One region of the Pantoea sp. X-Soil-ISGK-275 genome, then DNA from elsewhere that is predicted to be linked to it. Evidence: predicted binding sites of a transcription regulator. Region 1 holds the regulator's gene; each other region holds the start of a gene.
What was found. Region 1 encodes Fur, which represses iron uptake genes when iron is present. Its sites were predicted from a motif close to ATAATAATGAGAACNACTATCAA; they were not measured.

Region 1 (10,543 bases):
GAAATATTTCACGGTTTTCACTTTCAGTTCCATGGTGGCGGGTTCGTCACAGACCACGACAGATTTGGCATGCAGCTGCAGGCAGCTGATGGTCCACATGTGGTTGACGTTACCTTCAACCGCCGCCTGCAGCGCTTGCGCTTTCAGATGGCCGGTAACCAGAATCATCACTTCTTCGGCATCCAGCAGCGTACCGACACCGACCGTCAGGGCGTATTTCGGCACCTGATCCACATCACCGTTAAAGAAACGTGAGTTTGCGATGCGCGTGTCGTGCGTCAGGGTTTTGATGCGTGTACGTGAGGAGAGTGAAGAAGCCGGTTCGTTGAAGGCGATGTGACCGTCGTTGCCCACGCCGCCCATAAACAGGTTAATTTTGCCGTAAGCGCGGATCTTCTCTTCGTATTGACGACATTCTGCGTCAATATCTTCGGCATTGCCATTCAGAAGATTGATATTTTTCGGTTGAATATCAACATGATCGAAAAAGTTACGGTACATAAAGCTGTGGTAACTTTCCGGATGCTCTTTTGGCAGGCCAACGTACTCATCCATATTGAAGGTGACAACGTGCTCGAAACTAACCTGGCCCGCTTTGTGCATGTCAATCAGGTGCTTGTACGCTTCCAGTGGTGTTCCACCGGTTGGCAGACCCAGCACGAAAGGACGTTCTGCGCTAGGCTTAAACGCATTAATGCGGTTAACAATGTGGCGTGCAGCCCATTTACCCACTTGGGTCGGTGTGGCCAACGGGATCAGTCTCATGTCTTCACCTCAATTAAGATTGGAAATGTGGAGTTGCCGTTTCTCTGACAGTTTTCTGCTTTAAGCGTAATGCGTTTAAGCGTAGCCATCCGGGAAAAGTGCGACTCGATATTTTTCATCATAAAATAAGTTTGTGGTGCTGGCTAGCATTTCGCATTATCAAACCACCATTTTGGTGATTAAAGTCACAGTTGTAGTGGTTTTAATTTGCGAGGCGAATTAATTTGTCTTTACACTGCGCCTCGTGGTGAAAAGTGTCATCAAGGTACCGGGCGACAGGATAATAAAATCAACCTGCGCCACGGCAAAACGCCAGTCTCATAGGGGGAGAATAAGGTGAGTGTATTAGGATATCTGCAAAAGGTCGGCCGCGCGCTTATGGTGCCGGTAGCGACTCTGCCGGCAGCGGCAATCTTGATGGGTGTTGGATATTGGATCGATCCAGATAGCTGGGGCGCAGGTAATGCGCTGGCGGCACTGCTGATCAAATCCGGTTCGGCGATCATCGACAACATGTCCGTGCTGTTTGCCATTGGTGTGGCATACGGTATGTCAAAAGATAAAGATGGTGCAGCAGCGTTAACCGGCTTCGTCGGCTTCCTGGTGGTGACCACACTCTGTTCACCGGCTGCGGTAGCGATGATTCAGAAAATACCGGTGGAGCAAGTGCCTGCCGCCTTCGGTAAAATCAATAACCAGTTTGTTGGTATCCTGGTGGGTATTCTCTCTGCTGAGGTTTATAACCGCTTCAGCCACGTTGAGCTGCCAAAAGCGCTGTCGTTCTTTAGCGGCCGCCGTCTGGTGCCGATCCTTGTCTCCTTCCTGATGATCGTCGTCGCCTTCGTGCTGATGTACATCTGGCCGATCATTTTCGGTGGACTGGTGAGCTTTGGTGAGCACATCCAGAAAATGGGTTCAATCGGTGCGGGCGTCTACGCCTTCTTTAACCGTCTGCTGATTCCTGTTGGCCTGCATCACGCACTGAACTCGGTATTCTGGTTCGACGTTGCTGGCATTAACGATATTCCTAAATTCCTCGGCGGCGCGCAGTCTATCGCTGAAGGTACCGGTATCCCAGGCATCACCGGTCGTTATCAGGCGGGCTTCTTCCCAATCATGATGTTCGGTCTCCCAGGTGCAGCGCTGGCAATTTACCACTGCGCACGCCCAGAAAACCGCGCCAAAGTCGGCGGTATCATGCTGGCGGCGGCTTTTGCAGCCTTCTTTACCGGTATCACCGAACCGCTGGAATTCTCCTTCATGTTCGTGGCGCCGGTGCTGTATGTGATTCACGCGGCACTGACAGGTCTTTCTGTGTTCATCGCCGCGAGCATGCAGTGGATTGCCGGTTTCGGCTTCAGTGCGGGTCTGGTGGATATGGTGCTGTCAACGCGAAACCCGCTGGCGGTCCACTGGTGGATGCTGATCCCACAAGGTTTGGTGTTCTTCGTTATCTACTACGCGGTGTTCCGCTTCACCATCCAGAAATTTAACCTGATGACGCCGGGCCGCGAACTCTCTGCGGGCGATGAAACTGATGGTTATGACGTCAATGTCGATAACAGCGGCAACGGTGAAAGCCAAACTGAATCGCTGGCACGTCGTTACATTGCGGCGGTGGGGGGCTCAGAAAACCTGACCCACATCGATGCCTGTATCACTCGTCTGCGTTTGAACGTTAAAGATTCTGCGCAGGTTAATGAAGGTGTGGCTAAGCGTCTCGGTGCTTCCGGTGTGATTCGTCTGAACAAACAAAGCGTGCAGGTCATCGTCGGTACTCAGGCGGAAAGCATTGCGATGGCAATGAAAACTGTCCTGAGCAAAGGTCCGGTTGCGGCATCTGCTGCCGCGTCAACGGCTGCGCCTGCTGCGGCTGTGAAACCACAGGCGGTGCTAAACAGCGAAAAAGCTGTGATTGCTACGCTGCTGGCACCAGTAACCGGTGACATTGTTGCGCTGGAAAATGTGCCTGACGAAGCGTTCGCCAGTAAGGCGGTCGGCGATGGTCTGGCGATCAAACCAACTGGTAAAACTGTGGTTGCGCCAACAGCCGGAACCGTGGTGAAAATCTTCAATACCAACCATGCGTTCTGCCTCGAAGCGGAAAACGGTGTCGAGATCGTCGTGCACATGGGTCTGGATACGGTGGCACTGGAAGGTAAAGGCTTCACGCGTCTGGTTGAAGAGGGCACAACGGTCACTGCAGGTCAGCCAATCCTGGAAATGGATTTAGACTTCCTCAATGCCAACGCCCGCTCGATGATCAGTCCGGTTGTGGTCAGCAACAGCGATGATTTCGCTGGTCTGAATTTACTGGCAACCGGTTCAGTGGTTGCAGGCCAAACCCCGCTGTACGAGGTTAAAGGCTAAGTCCTTGTGATTGAGCCAGAAGGCAGGAAGCGATTCCTGCCTTTTTTGTTTTAAAACGACCAACAAACGGTTGTTTCCCTCCTGTGCTTTGTGGATCATACTCCGTTACTTCGTGGTACAAATCACCCGTTATAGTTTTTGAGGATTTTGAGATGAGTGAGGCTGAAGCCCGCCCAACGAACTTTATTCGTCAGATCATCGACGAAGATTTGGCGAGCGGTAAGCACAACAGTGTGCATACCCGTTTCCCGCCTGAGCCCAATGGTTATCTGCATATTGGCCATGCGAAATCTATCTGCCTGAACTTTGGTATCGCGCAAGACTACCAAGGTCAGTGCAATCTGCGTTTCGACGACACTAACCCAGTAAAAGAAGATCTGGAGTTTGTTGAATCCATTAAGCGTGATGTGCAATGGCTGGGCTTTGAGTGGAGCGGCAACATTCGTTACTCCTCAGACTACTTCGACCAACTGTTCAACTATGCGGTTGAGCTGATCAACAAAGGCCTGGCCTATGTTGATGAACTGTCAGCAGATGAGATCCGTGAATATCGCGGTTCCCTGACGGCACCGGGCAAAAACAGTCCGTATCGCGATCGCAGCGTGGAAGAGAACCTAGCGCTGTTCCAGAAGATGCGCGATGGCGGTTTCGAAGAGGGCAAAGCCTGTCTGCGTGCCAAAATCGACATGGCGTCCAGTTTCATCGTGATGCGTGATCCAGTGCTGTATCGCATTAAGTTTGCCGATCACCATCAGACTGGCAGCAAGTGGTGCATCTATCCGATGTACGACTTCACCCATTGCATTTCGGATGCGATTGAAGGCATTACGCACTCACTCTGTACGCTGGAGTTCCAGGACAACCGTCGTCTGTACGATTGGGTGCTGGATAACATCACCATTCCGGTTCATCCACGGCAGTACGAATTTTCACGCCTGAATCTGGAATACGCGGTGATGTCGAAGCGTAAACTGACTCAGCTGGTGAGCGAGAAGGTTGTCGAAGGCTGGGACGATCCGCGCATGCTGACCGTATCTGGTCTGCGTCGTCGTGGTTACAGCGCCGCTTCCATCCGTGAATTCTGCCGCCGTATTGGTGTGACCAAACAGGACAATATCGTGGAGATGGCTTCACTGGAATCGTGCATTCGTGACGATCTCAATGAAAACGCACCGCGTGCGATGGCCGTAATGGATCCGCTGAAAGTGGTGATCGAGAACCTGCCTGCAGGTCACGAAGAGATCATCAGCATGCCGAATCATCCGAACAAACCGGAGATGGGCACGCGAGAAGTGCCATTCAGTCGTGAAGTGTGGATCGATCGCGCGGATTTCCGTGAAGAGGCCAACAAGCAGTACAAACGTCTGGTGCTGGGCAAAGAAGTGCGTCTGCGTAATGCATACGTGATCCGTGCCGAGCGAGTAGCGAAGGATGATGAGGGCAATATCACCTGCATCTATTGTACCTGCGACGTTGATACGCTGAGCAAAGATCCGGCCGATGGCCGCAAAGTGAAAGGCGTTATCCATTGGGTTTCTGCGATTCACGCGCTGCCAGCGGAATTCCGCCTGTACGATCGTCTTTTCAGTGTGCCAAATCCGGGCGCGGCGGAGGATTTCCTCACCACCATCAACCCGAACTCACTGGAAATCAAACAGGGCTTCGTGGAGCCAGGTTTGCGTGCAGCCGATCCAATGGCGCCGTACCAGTTTGAACGTGAAGGCTATTTCTGTGCGGATAGCGTCTATTCACAGCCATCCAAGCTGGTGTTTAACCGCACCGTTGGTTTACGTGATACCTGGGCAAAAATCGGCGATTAATATTTTTTGTCGCTAGCACGATATGATCATGAAAGGGCGAGCAATCGCCCTTTTTTATTGTCTCGATTTAACCAGATACGACCTTTTATGCTGCTCCCTGCAATTAGCCATTAATTCCTTATTTGCGACTATTCTGACTTTAGCAAAATTAAACCATTTGCCAGTGTGAAAAACTTTTTTTCAGGTAGGCTATGCGCTCTCAGCCGTTGCTCTGCGGGTAATCAAAGGATAAAAAATGACAAGTCTCGCCCTGGAAGCCAAACATAGCGTGGTGGTTTTACATCAGCTTATCGAACGTATTTTTAATCAGGCAGAAGGCAGTGATGACAGCATTGATCTGTTCTTGTCGTACTTTCATCCCGACTTCAAAATGGTCACGCCACAGGGTAAACAGCTTGATCTTAATGAGATGGAAACACTGTTTCGCCAGTTGCAGGGACAGCGTGAAGGGATGCGAATTGCCACCAGTGAGCACGCCATCATTTCGCAGCAAAGTGAGGAAGTCACGATTCAGTATCGTGAATTGCAGATGATGAATGGCACCAATCAGAGCCGCATTTCTCTGGCGGTGCTGGATTGCAGCACCGCCATTCCGCGCTGGCGCTACTTGCAGGAAACGCTCGTTGCCTGATTTCAGATATAAAAAAACCGGCTTAAGCCGGTTTTTTTATACTGCATAGCACACTCAATTACTTATCGTGGAGCGTATCGTCTTCGCGGCAGTCTCCCAGAGCACAGTGACCATACAGATACAGGCTGTGGTTGCTAAGCTTGATGCCGTGGCGAGTAGCAATTTCACGCTGACGCGTTTCGATTGATTCATCGCTGAATTCGATAACTTTGCCACAATCAAGGCAGATCAAGTGATCATGGTGATGTTGCTGAGTCAGTTCGAAGACAGACTTACCGCCTTCAAAGTTATGACGGGTTACGATGCCCGCGTCGTCAAACTGGTTAAGAACGCGATAAACCGTTGCCAGACCAATCTCTTCGCCCATATCGATCAGGCGCTTATACAAATCTTCCGCACTGACGTGATGGGACTCGGGGCCGGGTCCCTGAAGCACTTCCAGAATTTTCAGTCTGGGTAGCGTGACTTTCAGGCCAGCCTTCTTCAATGCGGAGTTGTTGTCAGTCATGCGGATATTGTCCTGTTACTTTGCTAGTCACTTGCGGCGCAGGGGCCTTGAATGTTTAGGTCAACGCGCATTCTCATTTGCGTCTCATTATAGAACTCAAGCAGTGAAATGAAAACCAAGGCAACGTCCTTAATCACCAAAGGTTGTAAGGATAACGTCACTAATGTCTTCAGGACGCTTGGGTTTTGGATTCCATTTCACTCAGCCTCATTCTACTGCCAGAGGAATAAGCGGATGACCATTGCGGGTATTCTACAGATTTGCGGGGAAAAGTTAAAAAACCGTAGCTATTATTTTTATAGGAAATTCCGTTGCCCGATGTGAGGCAGCGCGCACATCGGGCAGAGCAGGGAATTAAGCTTCAATAATCTCTTTCAGCTGCAACTCGTCGAAGATCTGCTTCACCCATTTCTCAACACGTTCGTTGGTCAATTCTGGTTGACGATCTTCATCAATTGCCAGACCCAGGAAGTTTTTGTCATCGGCGAGGCCTTTAGAGGCTTCGAAGTGATAGCCTTCGGTTGGCCAGTGACCCACAATCACCGCACCGTTAGGCTCGATGATGTCACGGATGGTGCCCATCGCGTCACAGAAGTATTCGGCGTAATCTTCCTGATCGCCACAACCAAACAGCGCTACCAGCTTGCCATTGAAATCAATCTCTTCCAGCGTCGGGAAGAAATCATCCCAGTCGCACTGCGCTTCGCCGTAATACCAGGTTGGAATGCCCAGCAGCAGGATGTCGAACGCATCGAGATCTTCTTTGGTGCTCTTAGCAATGTCATGCACTTCGGCGACATCTTTACCCAGTTGTTTCTGGATCATCTTTGCAATGTTTTCAGTGTTGCCGGTATCGCTGCCGAAGAAAATGCCTACGATTGCCATGGGTTAGGTAACCTCTTGAATCCTGATTGTGAAAGTAAGTCAGTTGACTGCACAGTTATGCGAATAATAGCAGACCGGTAAAAAGTGCGGAACTTGTAAAGCCGTGACTTTGTGTTCCAGCGTGCGGTCTTCGCGCGTTAAGACAGTTTGAGTTGTGCCAGCAGCATTTGTTCAATCAATTCGCTGCGACTGATGTTTTGCTGATCGGCCAGCGTGCTGAGCGCGTCAACCGCCTCGCTCGACATCTTCAGCTCAACACGACGCAGCCCACGCACTTTATCGCGCTTGAGCTGGTTGCGTTTGTTGATGCGTAACTGTTCATCACGCGTCAGCGGGCTGGTTTTCGGGCGACCAGGACGCCGCTCGTCTGCGAAGAGATCAAGCGTCGTGCGGTCTGTCTGTTCTTTTGCCATGGTTTGTAAAACTGAGTGGGCGCGAACGGCGGAAAGGCGCTGCGCGATTAAAACATTATCGGCCCGACCACGGTGAAAAAATATCCGTGGCAAATTTTTAGCGCGACATCATACTCCAGCGCCTTCCCTGACGCCAACCCTAAAGCGCAAGCGGCAAGCTTTTGCTTTTACAGGTTAAAAAAACGCCGAACGGCGCGTAACACCGCATCGGGTTTCTCGGCGTGCACCCAATGTCCAGCTCCGCTGATCACATGTGCATGCGCCTGCGGGAACTGACGTAGCAGCGCATCGCGATGCTGATTGTCCAGATAAGGAGAATCGCCGCCGCGGATAAACAGTGCCGGATGCGGCCACGCAGGAATCTCTTCCCAGCCGGAAATGGTGCTGTAGTTATCCCACAGCACCGGCACATTAAAGCGCCATTCGCCCTCTGCGAAAGATTTGAGGATGAACTGGATCACGCCTTCTTCATCAATATGCTGACGCATTACTTCAACGGCTTCGCTGCGGCGCGTGACGCCCGCGGCGCTCACGGCCCGAATAGCGGCAAAAATTTCGTCATGGCGGCGCGTTTGGTAATCAACGGGCGCGATATCGATCATCACCATTTTTTCGATACGTTCCGGCGCGATGGCACTGAGCGCCATGGCGATTTTGCCGCCCATCGAGTGTCCTATCACACCCGCGCGATCGATATGGTGCGCATCCAGCGTTTCGACGATGTCCTGCGCCATCACGTGATAATTCATCTCATCGCTGCGTGCCGACAAGCCGTGGTTGCGCACATCAACCTGCAGCGTCGGACGTGCGTCACGCACCCCACGCGCCAGCACGCCAAGGTTATCAAGGCTGCCAAAAAGACCATGGATCAATAGAATCGGTGTGGCGTCGGGGGCAGATTGTTCAGTTTGCAGACGGGCGTTCAAAATCATGGCTAAAGTTCTTACGGTTGTGACCTTGGCTTAGGTTATCATGGATTCACCTGTCCAGCAGTCAGGCCGGAAGGCATTAGGGCATATTCCGACTTTTGCCTGGAAACGTTGCCAACGCTATCGGCTGCCACGGATTTAACTTTATAATCCTTATGTTAGAACCCGCTCACGTTTTGCACGACTGGATTTTGCTAAGGCCGTTGCATTAATGCGTGGTTCTGTCATTTGCCATAATCGTACGGAAAAAGATGAAAACGATTGAAGTTGACGAAGAACTCTACCGTTATATTGCCAGCCACACGCAGCACATTGGTGAAAGCGCCTCTGATATTTTGCGCCGCATGTTGAAGTTCACCGCCGGACAGAGCGCACCTGCTGCGCCTGCCGCTGGTGTATCAGTGAAAGAAGCGCAACCTGCCAGCCGCGAAGCGCGTCCTCAGGATCGCGTCCGTGCGGTACGTGAGCTGCTGCTCTCCGATGAATATGCCGAGCAGAATAAGGCGGTTAACCGCTTCATGTTGGTACTGTCAACGCTCTATCGTCTTGATCCGGCGGCGTTTGCTGAAGCGACTGCCTCGTTGCAGGGCCGTACCCGCGTCTACTTTGCGGGCGACGAGCACACGCTGCTGCAAAATGGCACCCATACCAAGCCGAAGCACGTTCCCGGCACGCCGTACTGGGTGATCACGAATACCAATACAGGTCGCAAATGCAGCATGGTGGAACACATCATGCTGGCTATGCAGTTCCCTCAGGAACTGACAGAGAAAGTTCGCGGCACCATTTAACTGAAGCGTCAGGGAGAAGCGCCAATGGCCAATCACCCCCGTGCCGGGCAGCCTGCCCAGCAGAGCGATTTGATTAACGTTGCACAATTAACCTCGCAGTATTACGTCCTGAAGCCCGATGTGGCGAATCCGGATCATGCGGTGAAATTTGGCACTTCAGGCCACCGCGGCAGCGCGGGACGCCAAAGCTTCAACGAACAGCACATTTTGGCGATCGCGCAGGCGATTGCTGAAGAGCGCAAAAAGGATGGCATCACCGGTCCATGCTACGTCGGTAAAGACACGCATGCGCTGTCTGAGCCGGCGATTCTGTCCGTGCTGGAAGTGCTGGCCGCTAACGGCGTGGACGTGATTGTGCAGCAGGACAACGGCTATACGCCAACGCCTGCTATCTCTAATGCGATTCTTGAGCACAACAAACGCGGCGGCGCGCAGGCGGACGGCATTGTTATCACGCCTTCGCACAACCCACCGGAAGATGGCGGTATCAAATACAATCCGCCAAACGGTGGCCCGGCTGATACCAACGTCACCAAAGTGGTGGAAGATCGCGCTAACCAGCTGATCAAAGGCGAGCTGAAAGACGTGAAACGTCTGCCGCTGGATCAGGCATGGGCAAGCGGTCACATTGTTGAGCAGGATCTGATCCAGCCGTACGTTGAAGGTCTGGCGCAGGTGATTGACTTCGCCGCCATCCAGAAAGCCGGCCTGAAAATTGGCGTCGATCCATTAGGCGGCTCCGGTATCGCTTACTGGCAGCGCATTGCTGAGCACTACAAGCTGGATCTGACCATCGTTAACGATGCGATCGACCAGACTTTCCGCTTCATGCATCTGGATAAAGATGGTGTGGTGCGTATGGACTGCTCATCTGAATGCGCGATGGCCGGCTTGCTGGCATACAAAGATAAATTCGACCTGGCCTTTGGCAACGATCCTGATTACGACCGCCATGGCATCGTCACGCCTGCGGGTCTGATGAATCCGAACCACTATCTGGCGGTTGCGATCAACTACCTGTTCCAGCATCGTCCACAGTGGGGCAAAGAGGTTGCTGTTGGTAAAACCCTGGTTTCCAGCGCAATGATCGACCGCGTCGTCAACGACATTGGCCGCAAGCTGGTAGAAGTACCGGTTGGGTTCAAATGGTTCGTTGATGGTCTGTTCGATGGCAGCTTCGGTTTCGGCGGTGAAGAGAGCGCGGGCGCATCCTTCCTGCGTTTCGATGGCTCCGCCTGGTCAACCGATAAAGACGGCATCATTATGTGTCTGCTGGCCGCTGAAATCACCGCGGTCACCGGCAAGAACCCGCAGCAGCATTATGACGAGCTGGCAGAGCGCTTTGGTGCGCCAAGCTATAACCGTCTGCAGGCTCCGGCGACTTCGGCACAGAAAGCGGCGCTGTCCAAGCTGTCACCAGAAATGGTGAGC
Region 2 (10,543 bases), 670 kb from region 1:
GCATCTACGCAGGTAATACGGTCAGGTAATTTGAACTCGGCTACGCCCAGTTCACGCAGGTGACGACGCAGCGCCACTGCTTTAATCGGTTGGCTGGCGACAATAAAGGCGCAGCTCTTTTCACCCATCAGTTCGTCGTTCATTGACACCAGCGCGGCGTGGATCACATCCGGATGGCGCTGCAGCAGGTTTTCGATCTCTTCTGCGGCGATCTTCTCGCCACCGCGATTGATCTGATCCTTTTCGCGCCCTTGCACGGTGATGTAGCCCTGAGCGTCGATCTCAATCAGATCGCCCGAACAGTAATACCCGTTGGCGTCGAAGCTGGCGGCGTTATGTTCCGGGCTCTTGTAGTAGCCTCGGAAGGTGTAAGGGCCGCGCGTCATCAGGCGGCCGATGGTGCCGGTTGGCAACGCGTTGCCATGTTCATCGGCGACCCACACTTCATCATCTTCAGAGATCGGGCGGCCTTGCGTGGTGAGAATGATGTTCTCATCGTCGCCAAAGCGGGTGTAGTTCACCAGACCTTCAGCCATGCCGAACACCTGCTGCAGCTGACAGCCAATTTCACGCTGAATACGTGCCGCCAGGGTTTCGCCCAGTTTGGCACCGCCCACCTGAATACGCTGCAGCGAGGCCAGCTGTGTATTGCTGCCCCATTCCTGAATCGCCTGTAACCACAAGCTCACCGCCGGCGGCACCAAACCGGTATCGGTGACCTGATGCTTCTCGATCAGCGGGAAGCAGAGCGTGGCGCTGGGATCGGCGGCCAGAATCACCTGACCACCGGCATAAAACACGCCGAGCGAACCCGGTGAGCTCATGGCGAAGTTATGCGGTGCGGGCAGGGCGATGAGATAGCGCGTATCGGCGGTGACTTCACAGATCTCATCACTGGCGCGAATGCTGTAGTAATAGTCGTTGTGGGTGCGCGGAATCAGCTTCGGCGTGCCGGTGCTGCCGCCAGAGAGCTGGAAAAACGCCACTTCATCGGCGGCGGTTGGCGTGGCGACGAAATCACCCGCAGCTTCCGCCATCAAGGATTCCAGCGTGTTTTCCGGCTGGTTGTCATTGCGCAGAATCACCTGCTGCAGTGAAGGCTGCGCATCGCATAGCGTGCTGATAAAGCTATCGTCAGCAAACAGCGCGTGAGTGCGATCGGCAATCAGCAGCTTAGGTTCGATCTGCGCCGCATAGGCGCTCAGCTCGGTACGCTGATGGCTGAACAGCGCAAATACCGACGCCACGCCGAGCTTAAACAGCGCAAATACCGTGACATAAAAATCAGCCACGTTGCCAAGCTGCACCAGCGCCGTATCGCCGTTTTGCAGGCCACGACGCTGCAGCGCGGCGGCCAGATTGCTGCTCAGCACATCCATTTCGCGATAGCTGATCTGACGATCGCCATCAATCACCGCGATGGCATCATTGTGCTGATGACGCACCAGAATGTCGGTCATCGGCACATCCAGCCAGTAACCTTTTTCACGGTAGCGCGCAGCCAGATCGTCCGGCCAGCGAGTATAGGGAATGCTCATGCTCTTTCCTTTATTGCAGTCCAAAGGCGCGCAACATGGTGTCCAGCTTCACGCCGGTTTCACGCCACTCTGATTCGGGTTGGGAGTCGGCGACAATGCCCGCGCCAGCAAACAGGCGCACGCGCGTACCCTGCACGGTGCCGCAGCGGATGGTGACCACCCATTCGCCATTGCCTTGGCTATCGCACCAGCCGACGATGCCGCCAAACAGCTGGCGATCAAAAGGTTCCAGCTGCTGAATCAGCTGCTGCGCGCGCTGATGTGGGAAGCCGCTCAACGCTGGCGTGGGATGCAACAGGCAAGCCAGCGACAGCGCATTTTCGCGCTCATCCTGCACTTCACCGTCGATCTGCGTGGCGAGATGCCACAGCGTGGCGGTGGTGATCAGCGATGGAATGGTTGGCACCGACAGCAAACGGCTGCGCGGCTGCAGGGTGTCGCGCATCGCATCGGTCACCAGTTTGTGTTCATGACGATCTTTGCCGGAGTCCATCAGCGTATCGCCCGCAGCACGATCCTGTTGAGCATCCTCATGATTACGCCGCGCCGAGCCCGCCAGCGGACAAGAGCTAAAATCGCGCCCCTGTTTGCGCAGCATCAGCTCCGGACTGGCGCCAATCAGCGCACCGCCTTGCGGCAGCGGCAGATGGAAATGGTAGCTGTTGGGGTTCTGCGCAATCACGCGCTGCATCAGTGCGGCGGTATCAACCGGCTGTTCGGTGACGATATCCATCAGACGCGACAGCACCACTTTATCCAGATCGCCGCGCTGCGTGGCCGCCACCGCATCGGCCACCATGGTGGTAAATACGTCGTGGTCCGGTATCGCTGCGCGACGACGCACCTGCGGCAGATCGCTGACGTTTTGCGGCAGCGCGCTTTGCAGGTCGGCGCGGTTAAACGTCTGATAGGTTTCAGGAATAAACAGCGCAGCCGGTTGGCTGACGTCAAACGGGATCGCGCCGACCAGAATCGGATTGTCGATGCCCTGTTTTTTTGCCGCCGCAAAATGCTGACGCAGCTGTTGTTGGAAATCACCGTCCAGCGACGCGGCGTCTGCTACCGGCGCGGTAATGGTGGTATAGCATCCTTGCGTTGCCAAACTACGCCACGGCGAGGTAAAGAGGAAACCACGGCTTAGCGCGGAATAATCCTTCAGCCAGGCATTTTCAAACGTGGAAGATTCCACCATAATTTTCACCTATAAATGATAAGATTATTAAGAATGATTATCATTTTTATTATGGGCCTGTAACCTACGTCGATTGGGCAAAGGTGTCAATCCATTCGCGGGATTTCAGCTGCGTTTAAACGTAATCAGGCGCTGACGCTAAGCAGGGCAATATGCTAAAAAGTGGACCAAAACTTATGAATAAATGCGGTTTTTGGGGCATTGCAGCCCTTATATGTGTTTTCCAGATTTTCACCAGCATCGCCCACGCTGAACAAGGTTGGCCGCGCACCGTGCAGGGCGCCAACGGGTCAATCACTCTTGATCACGCGCCGCAGCGCATTGTCTCGACCAGCGTCACGCTGACCGGCTCGCTGCTGGCCATTGATGCACCGGTCATCGCGTCCGGCGCAACCGCACCAAACAGTCGTCTTGCCGACGATCAGGGTTTCTTCCGTCAGTGGAGCGATGTTGCCAAAAAGCAGCATCTGCAACGTCTGTACATCGGTGAACCCAATGCCGAAGCGGTTGCTGCGCAAGCGCCGGATCTGATCATCGTCAGCGCTACCGGCAACGATTCTGCTATTAAACTCGCCGAACAGTTCTCGGCTATTGCACCGACGCTGGTGGTCAATTACGACGACAAAAGCTGGCAGGATGTTGTGACGCTGTTAGGCCAGGCTTCAGGTCACGAAGCGCAGGCGGCGCAGCGCATTAAAGCTTTCGACGATCGCGAAGCGGCACTGAAAAAAGCCATCACGCTGCCACCGCAACCGGTTTCCGCCATGGTGTGGAACGGCGGCGGACGCGCGGTCAATCTGTGGACCGCAGCCTCGGCGCAGGGCAAGCTGCTGGAACAACTTGGCTTCACCCTGGCAACGCCACCGGCGACGGTTGAGCAGGGACACAGCATGGGGCAGCGCAAAGATATCATTCAGCTGTCGGGCGAAAGCGTTGCCAGCGGCTTGAACGGTAAAACCTTCCTGCTGTTTGCCGCTGACGATAAAACCACGCAATCGGTGCTGAGCAATCCATTCCTCGCGCAAAACGCTGCCGTGCAGAACAAACAGGTGTACGAGCTGGGCGTCGATTCGTTCCGTCTCGATTACTACAGCGCCAGTAATCTGCTGGCGCGTCTGGAAAAGCTGTTCGTTAAATCATGATGCCTGTTCCGCCAGCTCCGGTGCTGGCGGGTGGTAACGACGTAAACGGCCCATCACCAACCACATCGCTATGCCCAGTAGCGCCGCCGCAAAGCCAAACACGGCGGCGGCCTGCGGTGGCAGCAGCCATGAACCCATTGCGCCAATCACCGCCGCACCAATCGCATCGCCGGTCACGTTCTGCGCGGTCCACAAGCCGTTGATACGGCCTAACAGATGATCCGGCGTTAATGCCTGAATCATCGCGTACTGCACCAGACTGTTGATGGCGCTGAAGTAGCCGAAGGCGACTAAACAGGCGAGTGCCAGCGGCAGATTCGGCATCAGGCTAAACAAACCCAGCGCGATAAACGCCGCAATCGCGCTGCCGAGCACCAGCTGTCCGGGACGCGCGGCGTGTTTCAGTCTACCGCTGGTGAATGCGCCGATAGCCGCACCAAGCGGCACGGCAGCGTACATCAGGCCAAGCTGGTCCGCGCTTACTGACCAATGCGGCGCGAGGGATGGATAGAGCACGCGCACCGCGCTGGCCAGCGTCACTAATGCGCCAATCAGCGCCACCATGCCGACAATCGGGCTGGCGAAAAGAAACTGCACGCCAGCGGCGAGGGATTTCAGCGGATGTTCACGCGGCTGCGGCGGAGGCGGCAACGTCGGCAATTTCAGCAGCGTTAACACGGTAAGCAAAGTGCCGAAGGCGGCGAAGGCGTAGTTCCAGGTTATGCCGCCATGCGCAATCACCAGACCGGCAATCGCTGGCGATAAAATCGAGCCGAAGCGCACCGTCAACATGGTGATCGCGCCCGCCTGCATAATGTTTTCCCTGCCGACCAGCGCGGGCGTCGCCGCCAGCAGCGCGGTCACGCCAATCGCGCCGAAAAAGCCATCCCAGAAACCGAGCAGATAAACCGCGATCAAAGAGGGTTCTGGCAGCGCGGCGTTGGTGGCCAGCGCGATAAAACCTAAGCCGCAGGTGGATCGGGCAAACAGAATCAGCTTTTTGCGTTCATGGCGATCCGCCAATACGCCGCCGGTGAGCAGGCCGATAAACATGCCCGCAGCGGCCAGCGTCACCGCCAATCCCACCAGCAGCGGTGAATTTGTCAGGTGCTGAATCTGCACCGGCACCGCCACGGCGAGCATGCCGAGTGCGACAATCGAGATAAAACGCGCGATAAACACCGCGCGAAAAGCCGGATGGGTTTTCAGCAGCGAGAGATCGATAAAGTGGGAAGATTTGTTCATGTGTTCGCCTTATTGCACCAATTTTCCTCATCGTCCGCGAGGCGAGTCATGGTAACATAGCTAAACGCGAGTAATAACGATAACCATTATCAAGTTACATCGCGCATGCGACGACGTTGAACAGTGAAGGTTTAGAACGCTATGCGCCAGATTCGTGCATTAGCAGGCTCAGGGATTCTGCTCTTGCTCCTCATCGCGCTCAGCTTAATGCTGGGGGAAAAATCGATACCGCTTCCCGATGTTTATCATTCGCTTACCACCTCCTGTAACAGCGCGGAGTGCGTCATTGTGCGTGACGCGCGCCTGCCGCGTACGCTGGCCGGTTTGCTGGCGGGCGTGGCGCTGGGTCTCGCCGGCGCGTTAATGCAGAGCCTGACGCGCAATCCGCTGGCCGATCCCGGCATCCTTGGCGTTAACGCCGGAGCCGGTTTCGCGGTGGTGATTGGCATTGCGCTGTTCGGTGCGGACTCGCCGGTGGATTGGCTCGGCTTCGCCTTTGGCGGCGCGCTGCTGGCTTCAGTGCTGGTAGCGATGACCGGCGCGATTGGCGGCGGGCGCGTCAATCCGGTGCGTCTGACGCTGGCGGGCGTGGCGCTGGGCGCGGTGCTGGATGGATTAACTTCTGGCCTGTCGCTGCTTAATCCTGACATCTACGATCATCTGCGCTTCTGGCACAGCGGCTCGCTGGATATTCGCAACTTCTCCACGCTACGCACGCTGTTCCCGGCGGTGCTGATCGGCAGCGTGGTGGCCATTGCGCTGTCGCAGGCGCTGAACAGTTTGAGTATGGGCGGCGACATGGCGACCGCGCTCGGTACGCGGGTGGCGCGCACCCAACTGCTTGGCCTGCTGGCGATTGCGCTGCTGTGCGGCGCAGCCACGGCGGCGGTAGGCCCAATTGCGTTTGTTTGTTTGATGACACCGCACTTTGCTCGCTGGCTGGTGGGCAACGATCACCGCTGGATGCTGCCCGCTACCGCGCTGATCACGCCGATTCTGCTGCTTGCCGCAGATATCCTTGGCCGCCTGCTGGTGGCGGGCGAGCTGCGGGTTTCCATCGTTACGGCGATGCTCGGTGCGCCGATGCTGATTGTGCTGGTGCGCCGTAAATTGGGCCGGGGTGCACTATGACGCGTCGTCTCTGGCTTCATACGCTTTGGCTGCTGTGCGCCTGCGGTCTGCTGGCCTGGCTGGCGATGACGCGCGGCGCATTGCAGATTAGCGGGGAACAAATCGGACAAATTCTGCTCGGGCAGGGCGCCAGCAACGTCAAGCTGATCGTGCTGGAGTGGCGTTTGCCGCGCGTGCTGATGGCGCTGTTGATTGGTGCGGCGTTAGGCATCAGCGGCGCGATTTTCCAGTCTCTGCTGCGTAATCCGCTCGGCAGCCCGGATATTCTCGGTTTCAACACCGGCGCTTACAGCGGCGTGCTGGTGGCGCTGGTATTGTTCAATCAAAGCGTCACGGCGATGACCGGCGCAGCGTTGATTGGCGGTATCGCCACGGCGGCGCTGGTCTATCTGTTTGCCTGGCGCAACGGCGTGGAGACCTTCCGCCTGATTATCGTCGGCATCAGCGTGCGAGCGCTGCTGATGGCGTTGAATTCATGGCTGATTATCAGCGCTTCGCTGGAGTCGGCGCTGAGTGCGGGCTTGTGGAGCGCCGGATCGCTTAACGGCATCACCTGGGCGAAAACGCCGCCGGTGATTGCGGTGCTGCTGCTGGCGTTACTGCTGATGGCGCTGCTGGCGCGGCGTATGCGGTTGCTGGAGATGGGCGATGATACCGCCTGCGCGCTCGGCGTACCGGTGGAGCGCAGCCGCCTGTGGCTGATGCTGATTGGCGTGGTGCTGACGGCGGCGTCCACTGCGCTGGTCGGGCCGATTTCGTTTGTCGCGCTACTGGCGCCGCAGATTGCCCGTCGTCTCGGCGGCGGCGTCAAAGGTGCGTTGCCGCTGGCGGCGCTGTGCGGCGCGCTGCTGCTGATAGCCGCAGACTTCGCCGCCCAGCATCTGTTCCTGCCTTATCAATTACCGGTTGGCGTGATTACCGTCATTCTCGGTGGACTTTATCTGATTGCTTTACTGGTGCGGGAGGCGCGACGCCAATGACCGAGATCCCTTCACGTCTGCGCGGCGATGACCTGACGCTGGGCTACGACAAAAAGGTGGTGGCAGAGAATCTGTCGGTGGCGATTCCGCAAGGTGAGCTGACGGTGATTATCGGCCCCAACGCCTGCGGCAAATCGACGCTGCTGCGTACGCTGAGTCGCCTGCATACGCCGCTGAAAGGTGAGGTGTTGCTGGATGGCGCGGCCATTGCCAGCTATCCCACCAAAGAGGTGGCGCGGCGTCTGGGCCTGCTGCCGCAAAGTTCCAACGCGCCGGCGGGCATTAGCGTCACCGAGCTGGTGGCGCGCGGACGCTATCCGCATCAGGCGCTGTTTGGGCGCTGGCGTGCGGAAGATGAAGCAGCGGTGCAGAACGCGATGCGCGCCACCGGCGTGGCTGATTTGGCGCAGCAGTCGGTGGATACGTTATCGGGCGGTCAGCGCCAGCGCGTGTGGATTGCCATGGTTTTGGCGCAGGAAACGCCGCTGCTGCTGCTGGATGAACCGACCACCTGGCTGGATATCACCCATCAAATTGAGCTGCTGGAATTGATGCAGGATCTTAATCAACAGCATGGTCGTACGCTGGTGGTGGTGCTGCACGATCTTAATCATGCCTGCCGCTATGCCACGCATTTGATCGCCATGCGTTATGGCAAGATCGTTGCCGAAGGGAAGCCGTCGGAGATCGTGACGCCCGCGTTGATCGAGCAGGTGTATGGCTTACGCTGCGTGATTGTGGAAGACCCGGTGGCGCATACGCCGATGATTGTGCCGCTGGGGCGCGGGAGTAGTTAAAGACAGTGCGCGCTGGCCCTCATCCCAACCTTCTCCCGCAAGCGGGAGAAGGAGCAGATTAGTTCCCTCTCCCGCTTGCGGGAGAGGGCTAGGGTGAGGGAAAGAGCGCTATTGCAACAACCGCTGCAACAACGGCCCAATCTGCTCAAACATCTGCGGTGAAATGATCTCCACGTGGGCGCAATCCATCGGCCACACTTCCAGTTCACCGACATACGGCGCCCAGGCGCGGCGCGCATCTTGTCCTGGCTGCTGCGTCTGTTCGGCGAGGAACAGCGTGGCGCGCCCGTTGAAACGCGCGCTGCGTGCCGTTGCCAGCAGGCGCACCGAACTGGCGTAGTTGGCTTCGATGGTATCGAACATTGCACGCATCTCTTCACCGGCCTGATGGCGCTGCGCGGCGATAAACTGCTCGCGCTCGCGATTGACCTCTTCAAGTACCGCCGGATCCAGCACGTTCTCGCCGCGTTTCTCATCCCAGTTTTGCGTTTCCGGCGGCCAGGTATCCAGCAGGCCGAGGAACGCCACTTCTTCACCTGCCGCTTCCAGCCGTGCCGCGATGCCTTGTGCCAACGTTCCGCCCAGCGAATAGCCGAGGAAATAGTAAGGTCCGTGCGGCTGCAGCTCGCGCAGGGTTTGCAGATGGGCATCGCACACTTCATCCAGATGCGCGCTTTGGTTCAGCGGACTGTTGATATCCGGCGACTGAATGCCGACCAGCGACCAACGCTTTTCGAGATACCGTTGCAGGATGCTGAACTGCCAGGCAAAACCCGACGCGGGATGGAAGCAGAACAGCGTCGGTCCGTTGCTCTGACGCAGCGGCAGCACCGCTTCAAAACCGGCTTGCTGGTGTGATTGCGTATCACTGAGCAGCGTTGCCAGTTTCTCCACCGTCGAGGCCACCATGATTTGCCCCACCGAAACCGGCTGTTGCAGTTCACGGCGCAGCTGCGCCGCTAAGCGCATCGCCAGCAGCGAATGGCCGCCGAGGGCGAAAAAGTCATCCTGCGCGCTGATTTGCTCGCGTGCCAGCAACTGACAGAAAGCATTGGCTAAGGTGGTTTCCAGCCCGGCGTGCGGGGCGCGACCTGCGCTGACGCCAGCGGATTGCGGCAACGGCAGCGCTTTGCGATCGAGTTTGCCGTTGTTGCTGAGCGGGAAGGCATCGAGCTGCACAATCGCCACCGGCATCATATGCGCAGGCAGGCGTTGCGCCAGCGCCTGACGCAGCGCGTCGCTATCAACCGGCTGCTCTGCAATCACGTAAGCGACCAGCTGACGCGCATCACCTTGCGCCGCCGAACCGCCGAGTACCACCGCGTGCGTGACCGCCTGTTCAATGCCGGGCTGCGCGCTGAGCACATGATCGATTTCATTCAGTTCGATGCGCTGACCGCGAATCTTCAGCTGATCGTCGCTGCGGCCAAGATATTCCACCGCGCCGTTATCCAGCCAGCGCGCCACGTCGCCGGTGAGATACATGCGCTCGCCAGGCATGAAAGGATCGGCGATAAAGCGGCTGGCGGTGAGATCGGGACGGCCAAGATAGCCCTGCGCCAGCTGCACGCCGGTTAGATAAAGATCGCCCGCCACGCCTGGCGGCACCGGCTGCATGCGGGCATCGAGGATGCGCAGGCCGGTATTCCACACCGGGAATCCAATCGGCACGCTGGCGCCTTCGACGGCGGCCAGGGTATCACCAAACGCCGGATACCAGCTGACATCCACCGCCGCTTCGGTTGGGCCATACAGATTGTGCAGCGGCACCCGCGTCAGTTTTTCCCACTCGCGTGATAAATCCGTCGGCAGCGCTTCACCGCTGCAGAACACGTTGCGCAGACTGGCGCAGCAGGCAATCGCCGGTTGATCATCCAGCGCCGCGACAAAGGCCGCCAGCATCGAGGGGACGAAGTGCGTGGTGGTGACTTGGTAGCGGGCGAACAGCTGCTGCAACGCTTCCGGGTCGCGATGGGCTTCTGGCGGTGCCATCACCAACTGCGCACCGACCAGCAGCGGCCAGAAGAATTCCCACACTGAGACGTCGAAGCTGCTCGGGGTTTTCTGTAGCACCACATCATCGGCTTGCAGCGGATAGCGATCCTGCATCCACAACAGGCGATTGACGATGGCTTCATGTCCCACCAGCACGCCTTTAGGGCGACCGGTCGAACCTGAAGTGTAAATGATGTAGGCGCCATCCTGCGGCGTCGGTGCGCTGGCCGGCTGCGGCGCATGCGGGTTGTTATACAGCACATCAAAATGCAGCTGATTGACCGATGCGATAGCGCTGAAGCGCGCGCGAAGCGCCGCGCAGGTGATCAGCGTTTTCGGCGCGGCGTCTTCCAGCATCAGCTGCAAACGGTCATCCGGATAACCGGTATCAAGCGGCAAATAGGCGGCCCCAAGCGAAACAATCGCCTGCAGCGCCAGCGAGAGTTGCACCGAACGCGGCAGCGCCACGGCGACAATATCGCCACGCTGCACGCCGGCGGCGCTGAGATCGGCGGCCAGCGCA
Region 3 (10,543 bases), 2.3 Mb from region 1:
CGCCACCAGCGGCAGATTCCAGTCAATTGGGCTTTCAATCATCAGCGCGTTCATGCCGAGGTAATGCATGACAATGATGCCGCTGCCCATGATCAGGGTGCCGCGAATTAAGCGTCGCCGGGTGAGATGGCTGCCCTGCACGCCCTGCGCAAAGGCAAAGATGGCGGTGACAATCGCCACCAGTAATGAGATGGCGGTGAGCTCGACGTCGTAGCGCATGGTCATTGGCATCATCATCGCCAGCATGCCAATAAAGTGCATCGCCCACACGCCGATGCCCATCGCGGTGCCTCCGCCGATTAACCACAGTTTTGCCAGACAGCCGCGTGAAACGGCTACGCGCCCGGCGGTATCTAAGGCGGTAAACGCGGCAATGAAGGCCACGATCAGTGAAACGGTAACCAGAACGCTATCCCAGGTAACCAGCAGCATGTGCGCTCCTAAACTTCACCCGCTACGGAGCAGGTGCGGTGTCGTCAAATTAGAACAAGGATGATAAAGCGCCGATCAAGGGCGATTCATGACCGCCTGCGGCGAAGTTCAACTTAGAACCGATCCGGACAAATCTTGAGTCATGGTGCGGATTTTTTTTATTTTCATCGTCAGTCGTTAAGCGAAAAATTAATAATATCTGATTAATGCACGAACATAACATTGAACCGTAGCGTGCGGTAGAGGGAGAAATCATCGGCTGTTTAGTTTTTCTAACCGCTCGCTACCCCTTGTGTTTACTGAGTTATCGGCGAAAAGTGTGAATTGATTAGGGAAAAATTGAACCCTCGGCGTACAAGTGCCGATTTGCTGATCTATAGTAAAGAAAACTGATATAAATCATTAATCCGTCATCTAGGAATTTTCTTAGATGGCAGGCGCTTACGCTGTCGAGTCCATTGCGGCTCTTGTTTGATTTCGGATGTATTTCCATAAATGTCTGACCAGGTGAAAAAGCACTGACCTTGGATAATCAGTAAGGAATGATTATGAAACTCAAGCTTTTTCTTATGGCTACTAGCCTAAGCGCCGCGCTAGCCCCTACTGCTGTTTTTGCCGCCACCACCACGGGAACCATCAATGCGACGTTGACGCTGACCACCGGTTGTTTGGTAAACGGCCAGTCTGCAACGACGGGGGTTAACTTCGGTACCCTGAACTTTGGTAGCAGCGCCGCCACCTTTGATACGCTCAATGCCACGCTGGTCGGCGCGTCCGGTAACGGTATCTATGTCCGCTGCACCACTGGACAAACCTTCAACGTGCAGGTCACCAGCAGTAATGCCGCTCCGGCGACCATTTACGGCACGGTGAGCGGCCAGCCACGCTATCTGATCCTCGGCTCCAACAATACGCAGGGTATTGCCTATACGTTGTATAGCGATGCCGCTTTTACCACTGCTATCGCCAACAACACCAATATCGCCGCCAGTGGCACCACGGATCCAACGTTGGGTACCAACTACGCCATTTATGGTCGCGTGGTCGGCGGCGGTTTTAACCCGTTGATTCCCGCAGGGACTTACACCGACACCATTAACGTGGCGGTGAATTACTGAGGGAAAGGATAATCAGGGTGGCCGTGGTGCAGCGGTTGATGCACAGTGCAGGCGGCCTTGCCCTGCTGATAGGGAGCGTCTCCGCCTGGGGGTTGCCCACGGCAACGTTTCAGGTTTCAGCATCAGTAGTGGCAGGCTGTGTTGTTTCCGGTACCAATACCGGGGTCTTTGGCACGCTTAACTTTGGTACCCAATCTGGCGTGGCAGCGAGCAGCGTCAGCGCCAGCTATGTGCAAAGCACCACTATCACTCTCGCCTGCACGCCAGGCACCGCCGTCAGCATGAGCATTAACGGCGGTAGCAATTACACCTCCACGCGCAACCTCAAACATACCAGCAACACCAATACCGTGGCCTACAGCCTGTATACCAATGCGGCACATACCACGGCGATTCCAGTGAACAGCCCGATGGCGTTGAGTTACAGCAATGCCAATAACATCACGTTGCCGATTTACGGCTTATTAACGCTGCCCGGCCCCACGCGCGCCGGGACGTATACCGACACCTTAACCGTCACGCTGAGTTGGTGACGGCGCCAATAAGAAGGATGAATGATGATGAACCTGCGCGCCCTGATTCTGTTGTTATGTGTGGCACTAACACCTGCGGTGCATGCCGCCAATTCACTGATGGTGTGGCCAATCGATCCGGCAATCGATCCACAAGATAAAGCCAGCGAGCTGTGGCTGGAGAATCGCGGCAATGCCACCACCATGATGCAGGTGCGCATCTTCAGCTGGCAGCAGGTCAACGGTCAGGAGCAGTATCAAACCCAGCAGCAAGTGGTAGCGAGCCCGCCGATGGTACGCCTTGAGCCAGGGCAAAAGCAGCTGGTGCGTTTAATCAAGCAAACGCCGCCTGAAGCCGGACGTGAGATGTCCTATCGCGTGGTGCTGGATGAAATCCCCACGCCGCGCACGCCGGGCGAGAATCAGGCCGGGCTGACGTTCCAGATGCGCTATTCGGTGCCGCTGTTTGTTTACGGCAACGGCGTAACACGCGACACGGCGAAACCGCAGCTGAGCTGGCAGGAAGTGAACAGCGGCGGCAAGCGCTGGCTGGAGCTGACCAATCACGGTAACGGCCACGCGCGTTTAAGTAATGTGACCATTGGCGGGCGCAAAATGGGCAACGGCTTGTTTGGCTACGTGCTGGCCAACAGCAGCCATCGCTGGCCGTTAACCCGCAGCGTAAGCGGTGAACTGTCGGCCGAAATGAACAAAGGCAACTGGAGCAGCGCTGCCGCGCGTTGATGAAGTTAACGCCGCATCCCTGCGCGCTGGCCGTTGCCAGCGTGCTTTGTATTAGCCCGATGAGTAGCAGCGCGGAGACTTTCTCCGAACTGCCGCCGCCGCCTGCGCTGGAGAATAACGCCAGCGGTCAGCAATACATGCTGGAACTGGTGGTGAATCAGGGCGAACGCGGCGACATCGTACCGGTTGAGCGCAAGAACGGTGATTTCTGGCTGCGACGCGGCGATCTGCAACGCGCCGGTATTCCGGCCGAGAAGTTGCAAGGGCAGCAGATCGATGTCAATCAACTGAGCGGAGCGAAAGTGGAGTATGATGAACGACGCCAACGCCTGTTATTGACGGTGCCGCCCGCCTGGCTGCCGGGCCAAACCATTGGCCAACTGCAGAATGCGCCGCGCTTTCCCGGCCGCGCCAGCAATGGCGCCCTGCTCAACTATGACTTCTACGCCACGCGCACCGATAACGCCGGTTCGCGCCTCTCCAGCTGGAATGAATTGCGCCTCTTTGGCCCGGTTGGGCAGTTTTCGACCAACGGTGTTTATGTGCAGCAACTGGAAGGTGGCGTTGCCGGTCAGCAGGAAGGCTATATCCGCTACGATACCTGGCTCAGTAATGAAAACGAGAACGCAGCGATCAGCTGGCGCGCCGGGGATTTGGTAACTGATGCGTTGAGCTGGAGCAACAGCGTGCGGCTGGGTGGCGTGCAGATTGGCCGCGACTTCAGCGTGCGTCCGGATCTGGTGACCTATCCGCTGCCGGCGTTTTCCGGTCAGGCGGCGGTGCCCTCGTCGGTCGATCTGTTTATTAATGGTTATCGCAGCACCCAGGCCGATGTGCAGCCGGGTCCGTGGTCGCTCACTAACGTACCTTTCGTTAACGGCGCAGGCGATGCGGTGATCACCACCACCGATGCAGTGGGCAGACAAGTCACCACCACGCTGCCGTTTTACGTCTCCAGCAGTTTGCTGAAAACCGGGCTATCCGATTACTCCTTTTCCGCCGGTGCCATTCGCGAAAACTACGGCATCAACAATTTTGATTATGGCGCGGCGGCGGCCAGCGGTTCGTATCGCTACGGTATCAACGATTGGCTAACGCTGGAGAGTCACGCAGAAGGCAGCGACAGCGTGGCGATGGGCGGCGCAGGTGGCCTGGTGAAGCTCGGCAGTTTTGGCGTGGTGAATGGTGCGCTGGCACAAAGCCAGATGGACGGCAATCCGGGTACGCAATACAGCTGGGGCTATCAGTACAACAACAGCTGGTTCAGCCTCGGAACTCAGCACATCATTCGCAGCGCCGATTTCGGCAACCTCGCGCTGGTTGGCAGTCGCGGCGACAGCGCGAACACCAGCTATTCACTGGCTCGGCGCAGCGCGCAGTACACCGCCAGCGTATCGCTGAATGATTACGGCAGCCTGGGATTGGCCTATTTTGATATCTCCGGCGGCAACGGTGACCGTACACGGTTACTCAATCTGTCGTGGAGTAAAAATCTGTGGGGTAACAGCAGTTTGTACATCTCCGCCAGCCGCGATCAGGAACAGGGCAACTGGAGCGGCGCGATTTCGCTGGTCATCCCGTTTGGCGAGCAGAGCAGCGCCTCGGTCAGCACCGAACGCGATCAGCAAGGCAATAACAGCCAGCGACTATATGTGTCGCGCGCCATGCCAACTGACGGTGGCTTCTCATACGATGCCGCGTGGGCCAATCAGGCCAGCGACAGCGGCGATTATCGCCAGGCCAGCCTGCGTTATCGCAACAATAAAATCGATACCTCAGCCGGTTTCTACGGCGATAACGACAACACCACGCAATGGGCTGATTTCACCGGTTCGGTGGTGTTGATGGATAACCGCGTGTTCGCTGCCAACGATATCAACGATGCCTTTGTGGTGGTGAAAACCGATTATCCCAACGTAACGGTGCGTTATGAGAACCAGACCATGGGTCGCACTGATAAACAAGGCTATCTGCTGGTGCCCTCAATCAGCAGCTATTACGGCGCGAAGTACGATATCGATACGCTGGATCTGCCCGCCGATCGCACCGCGCCGAAGGTTGAACAGCGCTTTGCCGTGAAGCGTAAGAGCGGTTATCTGCTCAACTTCCCGGTCGAGCGCCTACGCGCCGCCAGCGTGGTGCTGCATGACAGCAATCATCAGCCGCTGCCGATTTCCAGCCAGGTGTTACGTCCGAATCAGGCCACCGAATATGTCGGCTGGGACGGCATTGTATGGATGGAAGATCTGGCTGCCAGCAACCCGATTCACGTGGTGACGCCAGATGGACGCAGTTGCGATACGCAACTGGAGATCGCCAACGGCCAGCCAAAAGCGCTGGAAACCTACGGACCGCTTACTTGCCCGCTGCCACCGCCGCCGCAAGGTTCTGCGGTGAGCAGCGCGGATAATTCACAGTCAGGGATTTCACCATGAGAAAGCTTCTGCTCCTGCTGGCGCTGTTTTTACTGCCGGGCACCAGCTATGCGCTTTGTAGCTTATCGGCGCCGACTGCGACCTTTGGCTCGGTCACCACATTTTCGGTGGCGTCAACGGTGAATAACACCTCCAGTACCACCAATGTTAACTGTGGCTCAGGTACGCTTTCGCTGCTGGGCTCCGATAACATCACCTATGCCTTTACCACCGCCTCTAACCTCAGCGGCACGCGCGCCGTGTTGAAAACCGCCAGCGGCGGCACCGATAACATTCCGATCCAGCTGTGTATCGATAGCGCCTGCGCCACTGAATTACAGCAGGGCGTCAGCTATCGCTGGAGTTCCGCCTCACTGCTGGCGTTGGGTAACACCCTCAACTTTAATATTCCGCTCTACTTCCGCACCCTTACCGGACAAGTGATCGCCGCCGGCACCTATACCACCACCATTACGCTGACCGTCAGTTATACGGTGTGTGCCGGGTTGAACGTGGCAGGATTGTGCGTGGGAACGGTGCAGAGCAGCACCGGTACGGCGATGCCAATTACTGTGAATCTGCTGGTCACCAATGATTGCACCACCATCACCGCGCCGAACGTCAGTTTTGGCAGTGCGCCTTTAGTAGGCAGTTTCTCAACCGTGCAGCAGACGATTAACGTGGTGTGTTCAAAAGGCAGTACTTACACCGTGGGTTTGAGCAACGGCAGTTACTACAGCGGCACCACGCGACAGATGGCGAGCGGAACCAATCGGTTGGCGTATGACATCTACAAAGGCACCACCACCACCTCACGCTGGGGACCGACCGGCACCGATCGCTGGAGCAGCACCACCTCGACCTCGTTGAATGCGGATACCGTGACGCGCAACTTTACTTATACGGCGCAGATTTTGACGACGCAGAATACGCCCGCGGCGGGGAATTATACTGATAGCGTGGTGGTGGATGTGTCGTTTTAGGTGGGTGCGCGCTGTCCCTCATCCCAGCCTTCTCCCGCAAGCGGGAGAAGGAGCCGATCGAGCGGATACCTAAACATTCCCTCTCCCGCAAGCGGGAGAAGGAGCCGATCGAGCGGTTACCTAAACATTCCCTCTCCCGCAAGCGGGAGAAGGAGCCGATCGAGCGGTTACCTAAACATTCCCTCTCCCGCTTGCGGGAGAGGGTTAGGGTGAGGGGAACGGTGTTGCGCTTGATATTGCTTCACCATACGGCCAATCAGCAGCGTACCAACCAGCCCGCACACTGCCGCAAAAGAGAGCCACACGCCCGGCATCGCTTTGTCGCCGGTGGCATGAATCAGATAGCTCGACACCGCTGGCGTAAAGCCGCCAAACAGCGCGGTTGCCAGGCTGTAAGCGAGCGAAAAGCCCGAAGCACGCACTTCTGCCGGCATGATCTCAGCCAGGTAAACCACCATCGCGCCGTTGTAGCTGGCATAGAGGAACGACAGCCACAGTTCGGCTTCAACCAGACGGGCAAAGGTCGGCGCGCCCACCAGCCAATGCAGCACCGGCCAGGTGGTTAGAATCATCAAGATAGTGCAAACAATCAGCAGCGGACGACGACCAATGCGGTCCGACAACGAACCCATCACTGGCAGCCAGAACAGGTTGGAGATGCCGACAAACAGCGTCACCAGGAAGCTCTCTTTATCGCTCATCATCAGCACCGTTTTACCAAACGTCGGGGTAAACGCGGTGATCATATAGAACATCACGGTGGTGGTAACCACCATCAACATCCCTGCCAGCACCAGCGCCCAATTCTGCCCGACTGAACGCATAATCTGGCTCATGGAAGGATGATGTTTGCGCTGGCTGAAGGCTTCGGTCTCTTCCAGCATGCGACGAATGTAGAACAGGAACGGCACGATCATACATCCCACCACAAACGGAATACGCCAGCCCCATTCGGTAACCGCATCTTTCGCCAGCAGATGATTCAGACCCAAACCGAGCAGCGCGGCGAAGATTACCGCCACCTGCTGGCTGCCCGACTGCCAGCTGACATAAAAGCCTTTGCGTCCTTTCGGCGCCACTTCAGCCAGATAAACCGACACGCCGCCCAGCTCAACGCCCGCCGAGAAGCCCTGCAATAAACGACCAAGCAGAATCAAAATCGGCGCGGTAGCACCCAACGTGGCGTAACCGGGTACCAACGCAATGGTTAAGGTGCCGATCGCCATCAGACCAAGCGTTAACAGCAAGCCTTTACGACGACCATGATGGTCGATGTAAGCGCCGAGAATAATCGCGCCGAGCGGGCGCATCAGGAAGCCTGCGCCGAAGGTCATCAGCGTGAGCATCAGAGAGGCAAAGGGATCATCGCCGGGGAAAAAGGTTTTGGCGATTGCGGTGGCGTAATAGCCAAATACCATGAAATCGTACATCTCAAGGAAGTTACCGCTGGTAACGCTAAAGATGGTTTTGGCACCGCCTTGCGACGACTTTTGTAAAGAGTGACTCGAGCTCATATTGTCCTTCCTGGTTTTTTCTTCCGTTTTAACGTGCCGGGCCAGGAATAAACGTGATCCTCTTCACCATTGCAGTTTACAAAAATAAGACCAATGGTAACAATAAATTAACAAACTGAGTATCAGATATAAAAAAAGGTCGCCATGAATGGCGACCCTACGATTGAGCTGAGAAACGTTACTTTTTGACCGTTTCCATGCCCATCAAGCCAATCTTCAGATAACCAGCTTCACGCAGCTGATCCATCACTTCCATCAAAGTAGCGTAATCAACCGATTTATCCGCCTGGAAGAAGATGGTGGTGTCTTTCTTGCCTTCGGTTTGTGCCGTCAGCGCGTTCACCAGTGTCTCTTTGGTGACCGCATCGTTACCGATGAAGATCTGCTTATCTTCCTTGATGGAGAGATAAACCGGCTTTTCCGGACGCGGCTGCGGCGCGCTGGTCGATGCTGGCAGATTTACGCGCACATCGACGGTGGCTAATGGCGCGGCGACCATAAAGATGATCAGCAGAACTAACATGACGTCGATAAACGGCGTCACGTTGATTTCGTGCATTTCGCCATCGCCGACCGAGTCATCGTTTAAACGCATCGCCATAATACTTATCCTACGCGCAGTTTCTGTGCCGCCGCTGGACGGTTGGCTTCTTTCGCAGTATCGACGTTGCCGAGGTCAAGGTCGCGGCTCTGCAGCAACATCACCTGCGCGGCGACATCGCCCAGCGACGCTTTGTAGCTGGCAATCATACGCGCGAAGACGTTGTAGATAACAACTGCTGGGATTGCTGCAACCAGACCAATCGCGGTGGCCAGCAGCGCTTCGGCGATACCGGGCGCAACAACTGCGAGGTTGGTGGTTTGCGTTTTAGCGATACCGATGAAGCTGTTCATGATGCCCCACACGGTGCCGAACAGACCGATAAACGGCGCAACCGAACCGATGGTGGCGAGGAAACCATTGCCGCGACCGGCATGACGGCTGAATGCGGCCACGCGGCGATCGAGACGGAAGCTGGTGCGCTCTTTAATGCCATCCAGATCTTCGGTGCCGGCAGACAACTCCAGCTCATTCTGCGCATCGTTAAGCAGCACAGCGCTGTGGCTGTTGGCTTTGAAGGTTTCAGCAGCACGGTAAGCATCGTTTAACGAGCGGGCTTCGCCCAGCGCTTGCTGCTCGCGTTTCAGGCGACGTTTCGCCCCGCTCAGCTCAGCAAACTTACCGAAGAAAATTGCCCAGGTGACAACGGAAGCCAGTAACAGGCCAATCATCACTATCTTTACCACGATATCGGCATGCTGATACATGCCCCAAACAGAGAGATCCGTTTGCATCAAATCACTGGCTACCACGCTGCATCTCCAACTTCTGTTGCACAGTTCACGATTGAAGCGCGGATCATAGCAAAAAAAACGCCCGAAGTGATAGTGGTTCTCATTACTATTTACAAAGCAAAGAGACCAGCAATTTCCACAATTTAGCGGATGTTATGCGCAATACTGGCCTCACTCTGATAATCCGCAATCAGGCTCAACCCACTACGCTGATTCGTGGTAACGTGGATGTTTTGTGGGAAATGTCAGGAAAGGCAGTGATGGCAACGAAGAAAATAGACACCACGCTTGTCAGCGCGGGACGCAGTAAACGTTACACTCAAGGCTCAGTTAACAGCGTAATTCAACGCGCTTCATCCCTGGTTTTTGACACGGTCGCCGACAAGAAACGTGCTACCGCCGGTCGCGCTTCAGGCGAGCTGTTTTATGGCCGTCGCGGCACCCTCACCCATTTCTCGCTGCAAGACGCCATGACCGAGCTGGAAGGCGGCGCAGGTTGCGCGCTCTATCCATGCGGCGCGGCGGCGGTCTCCAATGCCATTTTGTCCTTTGTCGAAGCCGGCGACCATATTCTGGTCAGCGGCGCGGTCTATGAACCGACGCAGGATTTCTGCTCGAAAATTCTCAGTAAGCTGAACGTTACCACCACCTATTTCGATCACTGCATCGGCAGCGAAATTGGCGAGCTGGTAAAGCCAAATACGCGCGTGGTGTTCCTGGAATCCCCGGCGTCAATCACCATGGAAGTGCAGGATATTCCGGCGATTGTTGCCGCCGTGCGCGCCAAAGCGCCGGATGCGATCATCATGATCGATAATACCTGGGCGGCGGGCGTGCTGTTTAACGCGCTGGATCATGGCATCGATATTTCGATTCAGGCCGGCACCAAATACATCATTGGTCACAGCGATGCGATGATTGGCACGGCGGTAGCGAATGAACGTTGCTGGCCACAGCTGCGCGAGAACTCCTATCTGATGGGCCAGATGGTCGATGCCGATACCGCCTATATGGCGAGCCGCGGCATTCGTACGCTGGGCACGCGTTTGCGTCAGCACGAAGAGAGCGGATTGCAGGTGGCCGAATGGCTGGCAACGCAGCCGGAAGTGGCGCGCGTGAATCATCCAGCGCTGGCGCAGTGTAAAGGCCATGAATTCTGGCAGCGTGATTTCAGCGGCAGCAGCGGTTTGTTCTCCTTCATCCTGCATGAAAAACTGAGCCGTGAGCAGCTGGCGAATTACCTCGATCACTTCCACCATTTCAGCATGGCGTATTCGTGGGGCGGCTATGAATCCCTGATTCTGGCAAACCAGCCTGAAGAGCTGGCGGCGATTCGTCCGGCGGGCGGCGTGGATTTTGACGGCACTTTGGTGCGTCTGCATATCGGCCTCGAACATGTCGACGACTTGTTGGATGACCTTAAAGCCGGTTTTGCACGTTTAAGAAGTTAAACAGAAGATAAACCACGCTGTGGCGGCGATGAGAGATCAA

Region 2: entS (enterobactin transporter EntS) is a predicted target of Fur. The motif match lies at 5,188-5,210, and genes of this name have one in related genera.
Region 3: exbB (tol-pal system-associated acyl-CoA thioesterase) is a predicted target of Fur. The motif match lies at 9,140-9,162, and genes of this name have one in related genera.

What each region holds. Positions count from the first base shown of each region.
Region 1 is NZ_AP035976.1:1,301,732-1,312,274, forward strand. It holds gene nagB (glucosamine-6-phosphate deaminase) at 1-765, opposite strand, end outside; gene nagE (N-acetylglucosamine-specific PTS transporter subunit IIBC) at 1,102-3,135, shown strand; gene glnS (glutamine--tRNA ligase) at 3,288-4,955, shown strand; gene AC6I8A_RS06040 (hypothetical protein) at 5,191-5,586, shown strand; gene fur (ferric iron uptake transcriptional regulator) at 5,645-6,094, opposite strand; gene fldA (flavodoxin FldA) at 6,449-6,979, opposite strand; gene ybfE (LexA regulated protein) at 7,117-7,392, opposite strand; gene ybfF (esterase) at 7,560-8,324, opposite strand; gene seqA (replication initiation negative regulator SeqA) at 8,573-9,112, shown strand; gene pgm (phosphoglucomutase (alpha-D-glucose-1,6-bisphosphate-dependent)) at 9,137-10,543, shown strand, end outside.
Region 2 is NZ_AP035976.1:634,199-644,741, forward strand. It holds gene AC6I8A_RS02860 ((2,3-dihydroxybenzoyl)adenylate synthase) at 1-1,538, opposite strand, end outside; gene AC6I8A_RS02865 (isochorismate synthase) at 1,549-2,730, opposite strand; gene fepB (Fe2+-enterobactin ABC transporter substrate-binding protein) at 2,907-3,872, shown strand; gene entS (enterobactin transporter EntS) at 3,867-5,117, opposite strand; gene fepD (Fe(3+)-siderophore ABC transporter permease) at 5,259-6,248, shown strand; gene fepG (iron-enterobactin ABC transporter permease) at 6,245-7,228, shown strand; gene AC6I8A_RS02890 (ATP-binding cassette domain-containing protein) at 7,225-8,025, shown strand; gene AC6I8A_RS02895 (enterobactin synthase subunit F) at 8,134-10,543, opposite strand, start outside.
Region 3 is NZ_AP035976.1:3,585,332-3,595,874, forward strand. It holds gene AC6I8A_RS16590 (putative bifunctional diguanylate cyclase/phosphodiesterase) at 1-432, opposite strand, end outside; gene AC6I8A_RS16595 (spore coat protein U domain-containing protein) at 981-1,550, shown strand; gene AC6I8A_RS16600 (Csu type fimbrial protein) at 1,589-2,083, shown strand; gene AC6I8A_RS16605 (fimbrial biogenesis chaperone) at 2,108-2,806, shown strand; gene AC6I8A_RS16610 (fimbria/pilus outer membrane usher protein) at 2,806-5,241, shown strand; gene AC6I8A_RS16615 (Csu type fimbrial protein) at 5,238-6,203, shown strand; gene AC6I8A_RS16620 (MFS transporter) at 6,371-7,717, opposite strand; gene exbD (TonB system transport protein ExbD) at 7,896-8,318, opposite strand; gene exbB (tol-pal system-associated acyl-CoA thioesterase) at 8,324-9,052, opposite strand; gene metC (cystathionine beta-lyase) at 9,313-10,503, shown strand.